Regions from separate parts of the Alteromonas sp. HB246098 genome, predicted to be linked through region 3. Evidence: predicted binding sites of a transcription regulator. Region 3 holds the regulator's gene; each other region holds the start of a gene.
The links. Region 3 encodes sigma-54, which starts transcription at its own class of promoters, with help from an activator protein. Its sites were predicted from a motif close to GTTGGCACGNNNNTNGNNT; they were not measured.
Positions count from the first base shown of each region.

Region 1 (6,147 bases), on a different contig from region 3:
GGCTTTGATGATTTCCATCAGGACCTTGTGAACCTTAACCGAATTGCTTGGCTTAAACGCAAATCTGTAGACCATGGCGGTTTACTTAAATACGTTCACGGTGGCGAATATCACGCCTATAACCCAGACGTGGTCAGCACGCTTCAAAAAGCGGTGGTGTCGGGTAACTACGACGATTACCAGCAATACGCCAAGCTTGTTAACGAGCGTGCGCCTGCGCACATTCGCGACTTGCTAGCTATTAATCCTAATTGCGACCCTATTGATATTAGCGAAGTTGAAGCACCGGAAAACTTATTCCCACGCTTTGATACTGCGGCGATGTCAATTGGTGCACTAAGCCCGGAAGCGCACGAAGCACTGGCGATAGCCATGAACCGCCTGGGCGGACAATCTAACTCAGGGGAAGGTGGTGAACACCCTTCTCGCTTTGGTACTGAAAAGAATTCTAAAATTAAGCAGGTTGCGTCAGGTCGCTTCGGTGTAACACCTCACTATTTGGTTAACGCTAACGTTATCCAGATTAAAGTAGCGCAAGGAGCTAAACCGGGTGAAGGTGGTCAGCTACCTGGTGATAAAGTGAATAAGTACATCGCACAACTTCGTTTCTCTGTGCCAGGTGTAACCCTTATTTCACCACCACCGCACCACGATATCTATTCAATTGAAGATTTGGCTCAGCTAATTTTTGATTTGAAGCAGGTTAATCCAACGGCACTTATATCGGTTAAGCTGGTATCCGAGCCGGGTGTAGGTACGATCGCAACAGGTGTAGCAAAAGCTTATGCCGATCTTATTACCGTTTCAGGCTACGACGGCGGTACAGGAGCAAGCCCATTAACGTCTGTTAAGTATGCAGGTAGTCCGTTCGAACTGGGCTTGTCTGAAACGCAACAAGCACTTATTGAAAACGGCTTGCGTCATAAAGTACGCGTTCAAACCGACGGTGGTTTGAAGACCGGTCTTGATGTAGTTAAGGCAGGTATTTTAGGCGCAGAAAGCTTTGGTTTTGGTACAGGTCCAATGGTAGCGCTTGGTTGTAAATACCTACGTATTTGCCACCTAAACAACTGTGCGACCGGTGTAGCAACGCAAGATCAAAAGCTGCGTGACGATCACTTTATTGGCTTACCTGACATGGTGATGAACTACTTTAAATTTATCGCTCAGGAAGTACGTGAAATCATGGCATCTATGGGTGTTGCTAAGTTCGACGACTTAGTTGGCCGCACAGAGCTACTTAAAGTACTAGACGGCATTACTGCTAAACAGAATCGCTTGGACCTGTCGCCACTACTTGCGCAGCCTAAAGCGGGCGACCATACGCGCTTATTCTGCTCACAAACGACTAACGCGCCTGTCGATAAAGGTGAATTGAACGCGCAGATGCTTAAAGACGGGCAGCAAGCGGTTGTTGACGGTAAACCTATTACCCTTAAATATTCAATCCGCAATACGGATCGCTCTGTCGGCGCTCTGCTATCAGGTGAAATTGCTAAACATCACGGTAATCACGACTTTGAAGATACACCTATTAAGGTTGAACTTACCGGTACAGCGGGCCAGAGCTTTGGCGTATGGAACGCTGGTGGCCTACATATGCACCTTGAAGGCGATGCCAACGATTACGTAGGTAAAGGGATGACTGGCGGTAAGCTTGTTATCCACCCGCCGCGCGATATCTCGTATGACGCCCACGATAGCGCCATTATGGGTAACACCTGCCTTTACGGCGCAACAGGCGGTAAATTGCTTGCTGCTGGCCGCGCTGGTGAACGTTTTGGCGTACGTAACTCAGGTGCTATCGCAGTAGTGGAAGGCATTGGCGATAACGGCTGTGAATATATGACTGGCGGTATTATTGCCGTACTTGGTCCGGTTGGCGTGAACTTCGGCGCAGGTATGACAGGTGGTTTTGCTTATCTTATGGATGATGGCGACGACCTTGATAACCGTGTAAACGCCGAGCTTGTTGATGTTATGCCTATTGAAGACAAAGCGATTCTTGCTGAGCACTTACGTGGCTTAATTAATCAGCATTACGAAGAAACAGGAAGCGAGCACTCGTTGTCACTGCTTACTGATTTCGCCGCAACGCTGAAACGCTTTAAGCTTATTAAGCCAAAAACCAGTGATGTGAAAAACTTGCTTGGTCACATCAGTCGTTCAAGTGCTGAATTACGCATTCAGGCTCAGTAGGAGGATTTAGTTTATGGCAAAGAACGTATATCAATTTGTCGATGTTGAACGTATCGATCCGCCTAAAAAGCCGATCATGGTACGTAAACAAGAGTTCGCGGAAATCTATCAGCCGCTGAGCCAATCTCAAACCGAAGGCCAAGCGGATCGCTGCTTGGACTGCGGTAACCCGTATTGTGAATGGAAGTGCCCCGTGCACAACTACATTCCTCAGTGGTTAAGCTTGGCAAATGAGGGCCGTATTCTAGAAGCAGCGGAACTTTCTCATAAAACCAACAGCCTGCCGGAAGTATGTGGTCGCGTATGTCCACAAGACAGACTTTGCGAAGGAGCGTGCACGCTGAATGACGATTTTGGTGCGGTAACTATCGGTAGTATTGAAAAGTACATTACTGATACCGCATTCAAAATGGGCTGGCGCCCAGATATGTCTGACGTGGTATGGACCGACAAAAAAGTGGCAATTGTAGGTGCAGGTCCTGCAGGTCTGGCATGTGCTGATATTCTAGTTCGTAACGGCGTTAAACCTGTTGTTTACGATAAATACGAAGAAATTGGTGGCCTGTTAACATTCGGGATCCCGTCTTTCAAGCTAGAGAAAGATGTTATCAAGTTACGCCGCCAAATCTTTACCGAGATGGGTGTTGAGTTCGTACTTAACACTGAGATTGGTAAAGACATACAGTTCCAGGACTTAATCGATAAGTACGACGCCGTTTTCTTAGGCATGGGTACGTACAAGTCAATGCAAGGCGGCTTTGACAACGAACACGTTGAAGGCGTATATGATGCACTTCCTTTCCTTATAGCCAACACCAATCGCGTAATGGGTCTTGAAAAAGATCCTGCTGATTTTGTTGACATGAAAGGCAAGCGTGTTGTTGTGCTAGGTGGTGGTGATACCACCATGGACTGTGTACGCACCTCAATTCGTCAAGAAGCTGCAAAAGTAACCTGTGCATATCGTCGTGACGAAGAAAGTATGCCTGGTTCACGCCGCGAAGTGGTTAACGCTAAAGAAGAGGGCGTTGAGTTTAAATTCAACCTACAGCCTCTTGATATAGCCGTTGATGAAAACGGAAAAGCCTGTGGCGTTAAGTTCGTTAAAACCGAAATGGGGCCGCCAGATGTAAATGGTCGTCGCCGTCCTGTTGAAGTAGAAGGTTCAGAGCACGTACTAGAAGCTGACGCGGTAATTATCGCCTTCGGCTTCCAGCCCAGCCCTGCGCCATGGTTTGCTGACTTCGGCATTATGCTTGATGAAAAAGGTCGCGTACGTGCCCCTTCTGCGGGTAAGTTTGCCTTCCAAACTTCACATCCACAAGTTTTTGCTGGTGGTGATATGGTGCGTGGTAGTGACCTAGTTGTTACCGCTATCGACGAAGGCCGTAAGGCTGCCGAAGGTATCATGGATTATATTGGCGTTTAACCTTCGCGAATATTCTCTGTTATTAAAAGCTCGATAGCCTCGCTATCGAGCTTTTTTGTTTTACACGTCCCAGAAGATACGAAAAGCTCTTCTTACATACCTTAATAGACCAAGGTTTAGTTGAAGCAAAAGAATAACGCCTCTAGTATCGTAAAAATAAATAAAGAATATCGCCCACTGGATGAAGAACCTACCTATGAAGCACGTAAACACTTGGACATTTTCACTTTGTTTAGCATTAGCCTCAGCCGCTGGAAGTGCCTGTTTTGCAGACACCCTTTCCGTAGATTCTTCGTTGAAAGCCCAAATTAATGAGAAAAAAAATAACCAGGATGCGATGCCGTCTTTAAGCCAACCTACTATTGTGTCGTGCCCAGCCGAGTTTCAGCAGGTGAAAATCTCTGATGATGCAAGACAGTGCCAAGCCTTTGAAAAAGACACGTCAGCTGTGATGGTTTACCACTCACCACGCACGCCTAACGAAATACTCGGCGTTTATGAAACAGCCCATCCATCGTTAAAGTCTCATTCCCCTGTTAGGGGCCGTACTCTGCTTTCATCAGAAGATAAAACAATAAGAGTCATAATAAGCCCTGATAACGCGGGCTCTCAAGTCGATATTCTGGTCACCTCAAAAACCCACTAGAAACTAGGTTAAGTTTGCTAGCGAAATAGTTCATGTTGGCACCCGCTTTGCAATTTCATCAATAACTACTTCATGACAGCAGTAAGCGTCATTTTTATGACGCCTATGCCGTAAACAAAGTTCATGCCGCTAAACTATATACTGGGCTAGGCTGACCTTCAGTTACTCGTGTCATGACTTTTTCTATTGATATTTGCGAGGGTTACGATGGAATTGGCAATTATTTTAATGATGTTACTTATAGTCGTTGCACTAGGTGCCATAAAGTTGTCAGACGGTGGAGTGGCATTTCCATTTAGGCGAAAAGCACAACTGTTCACTCCGGTAGAGCATACTTTTTTAAACCTTATTGAACAGGCCATGGGTCGAGAGTTTAGAATAGTGTGCCGCGTACGCCTTAATGACCTGGTATCAGTACGTCAATCAGCCAACAAGAAGACAGCAAGCCAAGCACTTAGCAGAGCATCTAGCAGACAACTCGACTTTGTACTGGTCGATAAACAAGATATGAGCCCTGTTATGGCTATCGATTTGGTTCACAGCCAAGGGAAAGAAGGCTATAAAACGCAAAAAGATTGGTTTGTAACGGGCGCTTTAGATGCTGCAGGCCTTCCGCACGCTAGGATTAAAGTTAAATCTGGCTACACGGTTGACGATATTCGCGAGTGCTTAGAAAACAAACTTATTCCTTATCGTCGTTTACAAAATAAAATGGCACAGTTACCTACGCACAACCCAGAACCACCCAAGCGCCCTACCCGTCCAGTACGTTCAAGCAGACCAGCTGCTGCCTGATAGGGTTAATTTAAGCTTCCCCTAGCCTTTGTTACTTTACTGTTTTCTTACTCTCAAATAGCGGTAACAAAGGCATTTTTCTGTCAGTTTCTCTATTTTCCTTATACAATTAGTGCATTCAACAGCGTATTCACGCGTTAAATTCCCTCAACACCGTCGGTAGAGTTATGAACAAAATTGGTATTTTAGGCGCAATGGATGAAGAAGTTGCGCTACTTAAAGCATCGCTTTGGAATGTAAAAGAGACAAAGTGGAAACACCTTACATTTTATGAAGGCACACTTAACGACATGGAAGTGGTGTTAGTTAAGTGCGGCATTGGTAAAGTGGCAGCTGCTATCGCTACCACTGTATTGATTGAACAGTACGCTCCTGATGCTGTCGTGAATACAGGCTCTGCTGGTGGTTTCGACAAAAATTTGAATATTGGTGACTTAGTTATTGCAAGTCACGTTATTCACCACGACGCCGATTTAACTCATTTTGGTTACAAGCTTGGTCAATGTGCAGGTATGCCTGAAGATTTTCGCTGTGATACCGCATTAATGGAAACAGCGCGTAGTGCAGCTGCAGAGATTTCCTCATTGCAATCGACAACGGGCTTGATTTGCACCGGTGATGCTTTTATCGGGAGCGATGAAGCTGTGGCGGAATTACGTGAAAACTTCCCCGATATGAAAGCGGTGGAAATGGAAGGCGCAGCTATCGGTCAAACCTGTCATATGCTTGATACACCGTTTCTTGTGATTCGCTCGTTATCAGATATTGCTGGAAAAACATCGTCAGTAAGCTTCAAAGAATATTTAGACACTGCTGCTAAGCATTCTGCACAGCTAGTTATGGCAATGATCAAGGCCCTCGCAAAATAATATGACAGAGGTAATTAGCGACCCGCAATATCAGTCGCTATTGGTACTTTGGCTGGCTATTGCCGTAGATGCCTTGTGGCGTTGGCCCCAAAGTACTCACCCCCTAACACTTATGCGCTACCTCGTTTTGCAAATGGGGCGTAAGGTAGTGCCATCACGAGACTTCGGTCCATCTCAGCACTACATTTCGGGTTCGTTAGCCGCACTAG
Region 1 covers NZ_JBTZUG010000005.1:252,518-258,664, reverse strand. Annotated here, with positions in the region: gene gltB (glutamate synthase large subunit) at 1-2,199, shown strand, start outside; gene ACYTPF_RS12865 (FAD-dependent oxidoreductase) at 2,213-3,628, shown strand; gene ACYTPF_RS12860 (hypothetical protein) at 3,825-4,274, shown strand; gene ACYTPF_RS12855 (DUF2726 domain-containing protein) at 4,482-5,069, shown strand; gene ACYTPF_RS12850 (5'-methylthioadenosine/adenosylhomocysteine nucleosidase) at 5,237-5,938, shown strand; gene ACYTPF_RS12845 (cobalamin biosynthesis protein CobD/CbiB) at 5,940-6,147, shown strand, end outside.
Region 1: ACYTPF_RS12855 (DUF2726 domain-containing protein) is a predicted target of sigma-54. The motif match lies at 4,309-4,327, and genes of this name have one in related genera.

Region 2 (6,147 bases), 140 kb from region 3:
GCCGCTATGGTCGTATTTTCGCTCATAGCTTGTTTTTGCAGTCGGCGATACGCATTGTTTTCGCTTAGTCCAAATTGTTCCATTACTACCAGCTTTGCTCGGCTTATCAGCTTCTGATCTTGAATTGCACGTTTAGCTTCTTCAAGCTCTCGCCCCATGTCTTCTATATGCTGGGCTTGTGAACGCAGTAAGTCGTAAAAAGAGCGGTGGGCCGATAAGGTTTTAGTCTGCTCATTAAGTGACAGCGTTTTAATCTCGTCGTCTTTTGTATCTTCTGCTAAGCCGGGCATGCTGGGGTCAAACAGTAAGGTGAGCGGCGAGCCATCATTGGCGTGCTCATCGTTAAAGCGCGTAAGTAACTGTTGATGATTGGCCATTTCATTTTTTGCATTGGCTACTTTACTGTTAGCTTGCTGTGTCAAGGCTTCGGTCAGTGCTACCTCGATACTCTGCATTGCATCTATACGACGAGTCGCTACATCGAACCAAACTTCTGATATTTCACCGGCAATCGGGCTGCCGTCTCCAAGCTGCGCGATCATATTTCTAAGCTGTCTAATATCTATTGCGGCAGGGCTTTTATTTAATGCTTCCAATGCCTCTTTATGCTGCTTACAGCTAAACTCACAGAATATATTAAAGTGATGTTCTTGGGCTTGCTGAAGCGCAGCAAGCTTTTCACATAGACGCGCGTCGAAATGGGTTTCTGCAAAACCTATTGCTCCCCACGCACGTTCTTGCCCAGCATACTCTTTGGCCTGCATGAAGTTGAACAAGGCAACCAGCAAACGGGTAATGGTTGGGTCGCTTGCTATATCTGCAGCTTCAAAAATGACAGTAAGCAAACTTGCCACTAAGCGGCTGTAGGCTCGTGTTGATTCCAGTGGCGTTAGCTGTTGCTTACTGACTTGTTCTCTTAAGCGTGGCAAATAGTCTGTCGCCTGCATGGCTAAAGTAATACTGCTTAATAGGCGCGGGTTACCAGAGGTTATCTCATCAGTTAAGTAAAGAGACTTCAAATGGCTTTTTAGCATTGACTCTGCTTGTTCACTAGCACTGACATACTGCATTCGCTCAACTTGGTAGCGCTCGGCTTTAGACGCAAGAAAGATATTGCTGGCTCCGCGCTCTTTTTGCAGTTCATGTATGAGCTCACGAACCGCAATAACAATACGACAGTTACTAGAAAGCTGTTCTAACACCGTGATTTCTGCATGTTTTGCGGCCAGCAAAAAACGTTTGGTCGCATCGCTACAAAGCGCAATGGTTTGTTCAGGTTCGTGCAGCATAAGAGGCCCTGCTAAATGTTGGTTTACGCAATTCGCTTTTTTATTGATAGTTTTTTGCGAAGTATTGCTTCAAAGCACACTAAATTAAGCAACACTTATGCCCTGTTTATAAGAATGTAGTTAGGCAAGACCTTGTTCGGGGGCGTAATGTGCTGATTGCGCAATAGGCGTGACTTTTATAGGTATTAAGCAAAATCACTTGCTATTTGATGAGTTGAAAGTGCCGGGCACTTTAGGAGAGATCGCAAGCGGCATTGCACTTTAGTGGTGCAATGCGCCTGTAGATACTTTGATTTAATACAAAGCTAGTTTCTTACTACGCGGAGAAACCAACCGACAAAGAGAGAAATCAAGAAGCCGAAGAAGGCAATCATCGTAGTAATGGTGAGCATTTGCCCTGAGAAGTCTGCACTTTCCCCAGTATGTTCGCTTACCAGCATTCCTGAAGCCTTGAAAATAAACAGCGCAGCGACAGAAAATAGTAAGATAACGGCGGTAGACATAATGGTGGCTTTCCAATAAGCCTTTGGCGACATCCAGTGAATAGCGCCTGCTACTAGCACGCACAAAATGGTAAGAATATAAGGTACCACGTAAACTCCTCGTTAAATAAGACCTATGCCTTACATCATTGCCACATCATTAAGTGCAACTCAGCGCAAAGTAGCGGGCCAATTACACGAGCTAAAGCTACGAGCTAATGCTACGGACTAATGCTACGAGCTAAGCGCACCGATGGGCTAGGTTATTAAAATACTGCAATACGATGCCACGTAAGAGGCCTTTTGTCAGCAAAGGCCCTAAAAATTTAGCGCACCTGAAACTAAACCGAGAAGCCGCGTTAACAAGAAACTAAATGGCTTTTGCTTTTGTTGTCTTGCCGCTGGCCCCTCTGAACTGTGTTTATGCGTCAGTAACAATCTATTAAAAGATTTTAAGCTACAATGGTGGTAGAATCGCCGAAAAATCATCCTGCCTACTTGGTGTACTGCTATCACGCGGTTTACGCCACGGTGGGTTGTTGTGTTTAACATCTTAGCTTCTGAGAGAACATGTTCGATTTAATTACCAGTAAAGACAGCAACGTTAAGAACGACGTGCTATCAGGTATTACAGTGGCACTTGCCCTGGTCCCTGAAGCCGTCGCATTTGCATTTGTAGCCGGCGTAGAACCAATGATTGGCCTTTATGCGGCTTTCATGATGGGCTTGATCACTTCTGCTATTGGCGGTCGCCCTGGAATGATTTCTGGTGCTACCGGCGCCATGGCCGTTGTAATGGTGGCACTGGTTGCCCAGCACGGCGTGCAGTATTTATTTGCCGCGGTTATTTTAGCCGGCTTACTGCAAATTATGTGCGGTATATTCAAGCTCGGTAAGTTTATTCGTTTAGTGCCATATCCGGTAATGCTTGGCTTTGTAAACGGTCTTGCAATCGTTATTTTCTTAGCTCAGCTAGGCCAGTTTAAAGTTACTAACGCTGCTGGAGAATTGCAGTGGATGGAAGGTACGCTGTTATACTGGATGCTAGGGCTAGTGGCGTTAACCATGGCCATTATCTATTTACTGCCTAAGCTAACCAAAGCTGTTCCTGCGTCGCTAGTAGCGATTGTTACGGTAACAGCATTAGTACACGGTCTTGACCTTGAAGCACGTACGGTAATCGACTTTGTTCGTGACTTGCTACCGGCTGACCAGCGCGACACTGCAACGCTTGCTGGCGAGCTTCCTAGCTTTGCTATTCCTATGGTGCCGTTCACCTGGGAAACCTTCATGATAGTACTACCAACCTCAGTGATCCTTTGCTTGGTTGGTCTAATTGAATCGCTTCTTACCCTTTCATTAATTGATGAAATGACGGATACCCGCGGACGTGGTAACAAAGAGTGCGTTGGCCAAGGCGTTGCAAATACTGTTAACGGTTTCTTCGGTGGTATGGGCGGTTGCGCCATGATTGGTCAAAGTATGATTAATATTAACTCTGGTGGCCGTGGCCGCTTATCCGGTATTACTGCCGCACTTGTACTATTGGGCTTCATTCTATTTGCAGCACCGCTTATTGAAATGATCCCGCTTGCTGCTCTTGTTGGCGTTATGTTCGTGGTAGTTATCGCTACCTTCGAGTGGGCCTCATTCAGAATTATTCGCGGCGTAAACAAAGAAGATGCCTTTGTATTATTTCTAGTCACAGGCGTTACCGTTATCGCTGACCTGGCTATTGCAGTTGTTGTGGGTGTTATTGTTTCCGCACTGGTGTTTGCATGGAAACACGCTCGTCATATCGAAGCGAGATCTCATATCGATAACGACGGTTGGAAAGTCTATGAGCTAGACGGCCCGCTCTTCTTCGGCTCGGTATCGCATTTCAAAGACCTGTTTGATATAGCCAACGATCCTAACGATGTAGTTATTGACTTTAAAGACTCTCGCATTTGGGATTCATCAGGTATCGATGCGCTAGATACCCTTGCTGATAAATACGAAGAGCAGGGTAAAAAGCTACACATTCGCCATATCAGTGATGAATGTCGTTCACTGCTTCGTAAGGCTGATAAGTTTGTTGAAATTAACGTGGTTGAAGACCCTCGCTACCGCGTAGCGACGGATAAGCTGGCCTAAGTTATTTGATAGCCTCAATGCACCAAGTAAACACAGTTTTGCGTTTGTTTGGTGCAGTTATGAAGTCTGAATAATGCTTATTTTGCAGTAAATCAAATAAAAACAATGAATTACGTTTTTGGCACTGAACTTGGATAGCTATAAACGTAAAGTGTGTTTTGGTGATTTGTGTCAATCGCTGAAAATTGTGTGATTTATAACACTCCGTAAAATGTGTTAGCCGACCTAAACCGTTGGCAAAATAGGCAACGAAGCCCGCATCAACGAAAGTTGAAGCGGGCTTTTTTTTTGTCCCGAAAAAAGGGGAATATCATGACTTCATTGGACTCAAAAACGCAAATTGTCGTCGTAGGCAACGGCATGGTGGGGCATCATTTTGTAGAGCAGCTTCACCAAAGCGATGCCAATGTAGAAATAACCGTTTTATGCGGCGAGTCTCGCCTCGCGTACGATCGCGTTTATCTGTCATCATTTTTTAGTGGCGCTAGTGCTGATGACCTAGCGCTTACCACACCCGCTCAATACGCTGAATGGGGCGTAAACGTAGTCACCAATGCCTTAGTGACCGATATTGACCGTGATAATAATAAAGTCACGACTTCAGAAGGGCAGGTGTTTAGCTACGATAAGCTGGTTCTTGCCACTGGTTCTTATCCATTCGTGCCCCCCATTCCCGGGAACGACCAAGAGCATTGCTTAGTGTACCGCACCATAGACGATCTACTCGCTATTGAAGCGTCAGCAGCGGTGAGCAAAGTAGGCGTTGTCGTTGGTGGTGGTCTTCTAGGTTTAGAAGCTGCGAATGCCTTAAAGCAAGCTGGGCTAGATACTCACGTGGTTGAATTCGCACCACAGCTTATGGCGGTGCAGCTAGACCAAGCCGGTGGTACCGTACTTAAAGACAAAATTGAAGATTTAGGCGTAACCGTTCATACCCAAAAAGCAACCCAAACTATCGAAGCTGGTGATACCTGTCGCTATAAAATGGTGTTTGCAGACGGCACTGCGTTAGAAACTGACATGATTTTATTCTCTGCCGGTATTCGACCTTCCGATCAGCTCGGCAGAAAATCAGCGCTAACTCTTGGTGAGCGCGGCGGTATTGTCATTGATAACCACTGCGTGACCTCTGACCCTAATATTTACGCAGTGGGCGAATGTGCGCTGTGGGACAACAAAATTTTTGGCTTGGTTGCACCTGGTTATACCATGGCGCGCACGGCAGTAAGTCATATAACAGGTGGCGATGCCGAGTTCGCTGGCGCAGATATGAGCACTAAACTCAAACTTATGGGCGTAGAAGTGGGTTCTATTGGCGATGCGCATGAACGTACGGAAGGTGCCCTAAGTTACACCTACTTAAATCAGCCTGAAGGCGTGTATAAAAAGCTGGTGGTAGATAGCGAACAAAAGCTCGTGCTTGGTGCCGTACTCGTTGGCGATACCAGCGACTACGATACGCTATTACAATATGCGCTTAACAACATCGAATTGCCTGAACACCCAGAGAGCCTAATTCTGCCATCATCCGATGCCGCACCAGCATTAGGTGCCGATGCACTGCCAGACACTGCATCTATATGCTCGTGCCTAAATGTAACGAAAGGCGACATTGTTTCAGCTATTGAAGGTGGCTGTTGCAGCGTTGGCGATGTAAAAGGTGAAACTAAAGCCAGTACTGGTTGTGGGGGCTGTGCTGCGTTGCTTAAAAATGTGGTAGATAGCGAGCTTGAAAAGCGCGGTGTTGAAGTATCAAAAGCGATTTGTGAGCACTTCAATTACACCCGACAAGAGCTGTTTCACATTGTTAAGGTTAACGGCATTCGCACCTTCGACGAGTTACTTGAACAGCATGGTGAAGGTTTAGGTTGTGAAATTTGTAAGCCTGCTGTGGGGTCTATTCTGGCATCAGTCTACAACGACTACATCCTAAAAGCTTCACACCTACCCCTGCAAGACACCAACGACATCTACCTTGGCAATATGCAAAAAGACGGTACCTATTCTGTAGTGCCTCGCGTTCCTGGCGGAGAAATTACGCCCGAGAAGCTCATTTTGTTAGGAGAAGTGGCGAAAGAATACAACCTTTACACCAAAATCACTGGTGGGCAGCGCATAGATTTATTTGGCGCTCGCGTAGAGCATTTACCTGATATATGGGAAAAGCTAGTAGCCGGTGGGTTTGAAACCGGTCACGCGTATGCGAAAGCGCTGCGTACAGTGAAATCGTGCGTGGGAAG
Region 2 covers NZ_JBTZUG010000007.1:96,248-102,394, forward strand. Annotated here, with positions in the region: gene ACYTPF_RS15020 (nitrate- and nitrite sensing domain-containing protein) at 1-1,289, opposite strand, end outside; gene ACYTPF_RS15025 (hypothetical protein) at 1,595-1,882, opposite strand; gene ACYTPF_RS15030 (SulP family inorganic anion transporter) at 2,342-3,907, shown strand; gene nirB (nitrite reductase large subunit NirB) at 4,220-6,147, shown strand, end outside.
Region 2: nirB (nitrite reductase large subunit NirB) is a predicted target of sigma-54. The motif match lies at 4,025-4,043, and genes of this name have one in related genera.

Region 3 (6,147 bases):
ATTGTTGCGCTCTAGGTGAGGAAGCCATGTGGTCATTAAGTTCTGTATCTGCCAGATAAATTTGGTTACTACAGGTTGTGAGCCTAAAAATACCTCCACGGGGGAATCTAACCCAGTAAGGTGTCTAAGGTCAGGTTCCCAATGAGGGTTGGGAAGGAAGCGCGCATCAAAAACATAATCTGCGTCTTTAGGAATGCCGTGTTTAAAGCCAAACGATTCGAACACCAGTACAAGGCGTGAACTTTTCTTCCCTAAAATACGTTCCCGAATAAGTTCGGCGAGTTGGTGTATCGTTAGCTTATCTGTATCAAGGTATAAATCAGCGCGTTCAGTAATTGGAGCAAGGAGCGCAGATTCTGCTCTAATAGCCTCCGATAGAGACTTATTTAGTTTAGCTAAAGGATGAAGACGGCGAGTTTCGCTAAACCGCTTGACCAGTACGTCATCGCTTGCGTCAATGTACACTATAGTCATCGACCAAGAAGAAGGCAGATAATCTAGAATCTCTACCAAGTCATCTGGATTTTTGGGAAGATTCCTTACGTCGATACTTACTGCAACTTGGTCGTATTCATCAACAACAGTATGGGTGAGGGTGGGAAGCAAATTTACTGGGATATTATCAACACAGTAATAACCTAAGTCTTCCAAAGCGCGAAGTGCGACAGACTTACCAGACCCTGAACGACCACTGATTATGATCAGCTTCACCTAAACTCTCCCTTATATTCTGGTTTCATCACATACGCGTTGTTGAATAAAGCGCCTATCTATAATGTATAGGCTCTTATGGCTTAACTTAATGCAGAAATAATCTCGTCGCTGGTTGTTGCACGGCGTATTGTTTTAATTGTTTCTTTGTCACTGAGCTTACCTGCTACGGTAGCCAGTGTTTGAAGGTGTCCTTCGGTTTGCTCTTCGGGAACGAGTAGCGCAAAAAATATGTCTACGGGCTTTTCATCTAGGGCATCAAAGTTGATAGCTGGTGTGCTTGTTACAACAATTGCTATTACCTTCTCAAGGCCAGCCAGGCGACCGTGAGGCAGTGCTATGCCGTTGCCAATACCCGTGCTACCCATACGTTCTCGAGCCATTAAGCTATTTAAAACCGTTGCCTGGTCGATGTTATCATTTTGCTTGGCAGCGATATCAGCGATGATCTCAAGAATTCGCTTTTTACTATTACACTGAACCGCACACTCGGTGCGGTCCAGACTTACGATGGCTTGTATATCCATGCTTAATTAACTACTAATGTTTTTTCAGTTTTTCCTTATGCTTGATTACCTGCCGGTCGAGTTTATCAACCATGCTGTCAATCGCCGCATACATGTCGGTATTTTCTGAGGATGCGAATACTTCAGCGCCACTTAAATGAACAGTCGCTTCGGCTTTTTGATTTAATTTTTCAACGTTCAGGATGACATGCACATTAGAAATGTGATCAAAGTGACGTTCAAGTTTGCTGAACTTCGTATCGACATAATTACGCAAAGAGTCGGTGATTTCGACATGATGACCAGTGAGGTTGATTTGCATATTTCGTCTTCCTTATATATTTAAGCCTAGTTAAATAAGGCTTTTGCGTTGGTTCGACGGTGGGATCGATAACGATTCCCGATATTTTGCTATTGTTCGCCGAGCGACTTTTATGCCTTGCTCTGCCAACAACGAAGCAATCTTGCTATCACTTAGCGGCTTGCTAGGATTTTCCGCAGCCACTAACTTCTTGATCAATGCACGAATCGCTGTAGATGAACATTCACCACCTGACTCAGTTGCTACGTGGCTTGAGAAGAAATACTTCAATTCAAAGATACCACGAGGCGTATGCATATACTTTTGCGTTGTCACACGGGAAATAGTCGATTCGTGCATATCTACCATTTCTGCGACATCATTTAGTACCATTGGTTTCATCATTTCCGGGCCGTGCTCAAAAAAGCCCATTTGCTGCTGCACAATACAATTTGCGACCTTCATTAAGGTATCGTTACGAGATTCAAGGCTCTTTATGAACCACTTGGCCTCTTGCATGTGTGAGCGGATGAATTGTGAATCGCTACTGTTCTTAGCACGGCGACTCATTGCTGCGTACTGTTGATTTACGCTTAATTTCGGCAGACTGTCGGGGTTCAGCTCAACCACCCAACGGCCATTTTTCTTGGTTACCGAGACATCAGGAATAACGTACTCAGGCTCTTTAGTAACTAAAGCACTACCTGGACGTGGATTCAAGGTTTGAAGTAAACGCATTGCTTCGCGCAGCTGATCTTCTTTTAATCGGCTCTTACGCATTAGGGTGCGGTAGTCTTTACTGCTCAGTAAATCTGAATATTCCTCAATAAGCTGCTTCGCTTCAGCAAGCCACGGTGTGTCTTCTGAAAACTGGCGCAATTGCACCATAAGACATTCTTGAGGGGTACGAGAACCTGAACCAATGGGGTCGAACATTTGAATACGCTTAAGTACACATTCTATTTCGTCCATTTCGATAGGCTCTTCAAGATCATCATCGTTGACCGCTTCTAAGATATCGTCAAGAGTAACGGTCAAATAACCTGATTCGTCAATCGAATCGATGATTGCAGTAGCAATGGCGCGGTCAGTATCCGAAAAATGAGTGAGGCGCATTTGCCAAAGCAAGTGCTCTTGTATGTCTTCAGTGGTCTCACCTTGAAAGATTTGTTCATCATCATTAGATGGACCAGGTGCTGGCGCAGAAGAAGCGGAATAATACTCATCCCAAGTGCTGTCGATAGGTAGCTCATCGGGAAGGTCATTCTTCTCCAGTGCATCTCCTGCTTCTAGCGTGTCGCTTGATGCAGAAGCTGTCGCTTCAGCAGCGCTATCGTCACTATCGACATTGTTCTTTTCTACTTGTGGCTCGTCGCTACCTTCTTCCACTTCTAAAAGCGGATTAGAGTCGAGCGCTTCTTGAATCTCTTGCTGAAGATCAAGCGTAGAAAGCTGCAGCAGCTTAATGGCCTGCTGCAGCTGAGGTGTCATGGTAAGTTGTTGGCTAAATTTTAGCTGTAAAGATGGTTTCATCTACGTCTTATTTAAATGCTCTAAATTAAATATACCAGAGCGAAACTGAAAAATGACAATTCGGTTACACTAACTATAGCCTGAATTGTTCGCCTAGGTATACGTCCCTTACTTTTTGATTACTTAAAACCTGTTCCGCAGTTCCTTGCGCAATAAGCTCGCCATGACTCACAATGTACGCTTTTTCACAAACATCCAATGTTTCGCGTACGTTATGGTCCGTGATAAGGATACCAATACCCCTATCTCGCAGATGCTGTATTATCTTCTTTATATCATTAACTGATATTGGATCAACACCGGCAAATGGTTCGTCTAACAAAATAAACTGTGGTTTTGCTGCCAGAGCTCGTGCAATCTCTACGCGACGCCGTTCTCCCCCTGACAAACTCATCCCCGTACTATTACGTATATGGTTGATATTAAATTCATCAAGTAGGGCATCTGCTTCTTCTTCTTGCTGTTGTGAATTTAAATCTTTACGGGTTTGCAAAATGGCCATGATATTTTCATGTACCGTAAGCTTTCTAAATATTGATGCCTCTTGCGGGAGGTAGCCTATACCGCGGCGTGCGCGCTCATGCATTGGCTGGTGAGTAAGCTCATTATCATCAATTTCGATCTTGCCTTTGTCTAAGTTGACCAAACCTACAATCATGTAAAAAGTAGTGGTCTTACCAGCTCCATTAGGGCCGAGAAGACCAACAATTTGACCGGTAGACACTGAAAGGCTTACGTCGCGAACAACCTGTCGCGATTTATACGATTTAGCAAGGTTTTTAGCGCTCAAAGTTGCCATTGCTATTCATTGTCCTCGTTGTCTTTCTTAGACGATGTTTTACGAATGGTGTCAGGGGTAAACACTGTGGTTACACGACCTTCACCATCTTCACCGGCGCCACCCGTTGCAAGCAATTGTTCAGTAATCATATCGAACGTAATCTTATCACCTTGCACTTTACTGGTATCTTGCTGTAGCTCAGCATTACCCGCCAGAGAAATAGTGCGATTAATTACTTCATAGCGAATTTCATTAGCTTTCGCTGATACCGGTGTACCGTCTTCTAGTGATTGAGAATAGCTTGCAGGGTTGCCACGAGCGATAAATATTTCACGGCCGCTGCCATCTGTAGCTATTACTTCTACTTCATCAGCTTCGATTAGGAGTGAACCTTGGGTAATAAGTACATCTTCCTTGTACAGAGCTGTTTTGTTTTTACCATCAATAAACTGGGTGTTTGACCCTATCTTAATGGGTTGTGAAAAATCTTCTTCACTGGCTGTTACCGCACCGCTAGCGATGGCAAGTAGAAGGCTAGTTGCTAGGGGAATAAGTCGTTTGTACATGATCTAAAAGCTCGTATTCTTGTGTGCGTAAATTCGCGTTAAACCCATTGCTTAAAATAAGGTATTGCGTACCCAGTATCTCAACGGGTTGATCAGATGTCATTTGTTTCGTGTCTAAATTTATTTGGATGTATTCCGTGGATAAACTTTTGACAAAATCATCGCTGGTTTGATTTTCAATAACAACGCTATCTTCAAGCTGAATTAATTCATTGTTATAAAGCGTTCCTTCCTCGGCAGTTACAACCCAAGGTGATGAAGCACTTTCTGTATAAAGGGTATATTTAGGTTGTTGGAACAAAACAAAGCCTAATTGGTCGTAGTGCTCCATCGACTCTGCAAAGACTTTGTGATTTAACTCACCATCTTGGTTGTACAAGGTCGTAGTTAAGTTTTTTGCCTTGTAGGCAGGCTTAAGCGCATCATTTTCGCTACTACCTTGAGTTTCAGGCTGCTCTTCCATCCACGTTGGGATGTACATCAGCATCGCTAAAATAAATAGCGCCGATATACTTAAACCTAAGCGATTAAAGCCAAACTGGCTCATACACTAGCTCCGAAAATGTCATTTGCAACGCCTTTAGCCTGCAAAATAGTATCCGATATTTCTCGAACCGCACCAAACCCACCTGGAAGTGTGGTGATCCAGTTCGCTTGTTTTGCAACAAAAGGGTGAGCATCGGCAACCGCAATTTTTACCGCTACGTGCTGATACATGCCAGTATCGGGCATATCATCACCTACGGCGGCAACTTCGCTGGGACTTAACCCAAGGCTTTTCATTAACTCGCCAAGCGCTTCAGCTTTGTTTTCTTCACCCTGAATAATGTGCGCCACATTTAGCGCCTTCATTCTGTTTTCTACAATTGCTGAACGACGCCCTGTTATAACGGCGACGTTAACACCATTACTTACCAAGGCTTTCACGCCATAGCCGTCGCGGGTGTGAAAAGCTTTAAGTTCTTCACCGTCGTTGCCCAAATAAATGCGTCCGTCTGAAAATACGCCATCCACGTCACAAACCAGTAGCTTAATATTTGCCAACTGCTCAAAAAGTGCCTGGTCTAAATCGGTGTATAGAGTTGTCGTCATTTAGAGTACTCCCGCCTTTAAAAGCATGTGCATGTTGAAGGCTCCGACAGGGTTGCGCTTTTCATCGGTAACCATCAATGCGCTTATCTTATGGGTTTCCATTAGGTTTAGGGCTTCTACAGCTAGCTGCTCTGCTGTGGTTGTTTTGCCGCCTTTGGTCATTACATCTTCTACTGTCGCACTATGCACATCTATACGGGCATCAAGTATTCGGCGTAAATCACCATCAGTAAATACGCCTGTTAACGAACCATCGGGAGCGATAACACCAGTCATGCCTAAGCCCTTTTTGGAAATTTCCAAAAGTGCATCAGCAACAGTTGCATTTAAATTTACTAGTGGGATATCGCTGCCACTTAGCATGATATCACTCACTTTAAGCAGTAGTTTTCTACCTAAGCTACCGCCGGGGTGCGACAGTGCAAAGTCGTCTGAAGTGAAACCTTTTTGGTCGAGCAGGGCTACCGCAAGGGCATCACCCATAACCAGTGTGGCCGTAGTGCTTGATGTGGGCGCCAGACCTAATGAACATGCTTCTTTTTCTACACTAATATCCAGCACTACGTCTGCGTGTTGTCCTAACGAACTATTGGCACTGTTGGTCATTGCCACTACCAGTATGCCTAAGCGCTTAACAACGGGCAGCAAGTTAACTAA
Region 3 covers NZ_JBTZUG010000007.1:237,601-243,747, forward strand. Annotated here, with positions in the region: gene rapZ (RNase adapter RapZ) at 1-711, opposite strand, end outside; gene ptsN (PTS IIA-like nitrogen regulatory protein PtsN) at 795-1,238, opposite strand; gene hpf (ribosome hibernation promoting factor) at 1,252-1,539, opposite strand; gene ACYTPF_RS15595 (RNA polymerase factor sigma-54) at 1,570-3,051, opposite strand; gene lptB (LPS export ABC transporter ATP-binding protein) at 3,125-3,850, opposite strand; gene lptA (lipopolysaccharide transport periplasmic protein LptA) at 3,853-4,398, opposite strand; gene lptC (LPS export ABC transporter periplasmic protein LptC) at 4,367-4,945, opposite strand; gene kdsC (3-deoxy-manno-octulosonate-8-phosphatase KdsC) at 4,942-5,490, opposite strand; gene ACYTPF_RS15620 (KpsF/GutQ family sugar-phosphate isomerase) at 5,491-6,147, opposite strand, start outside.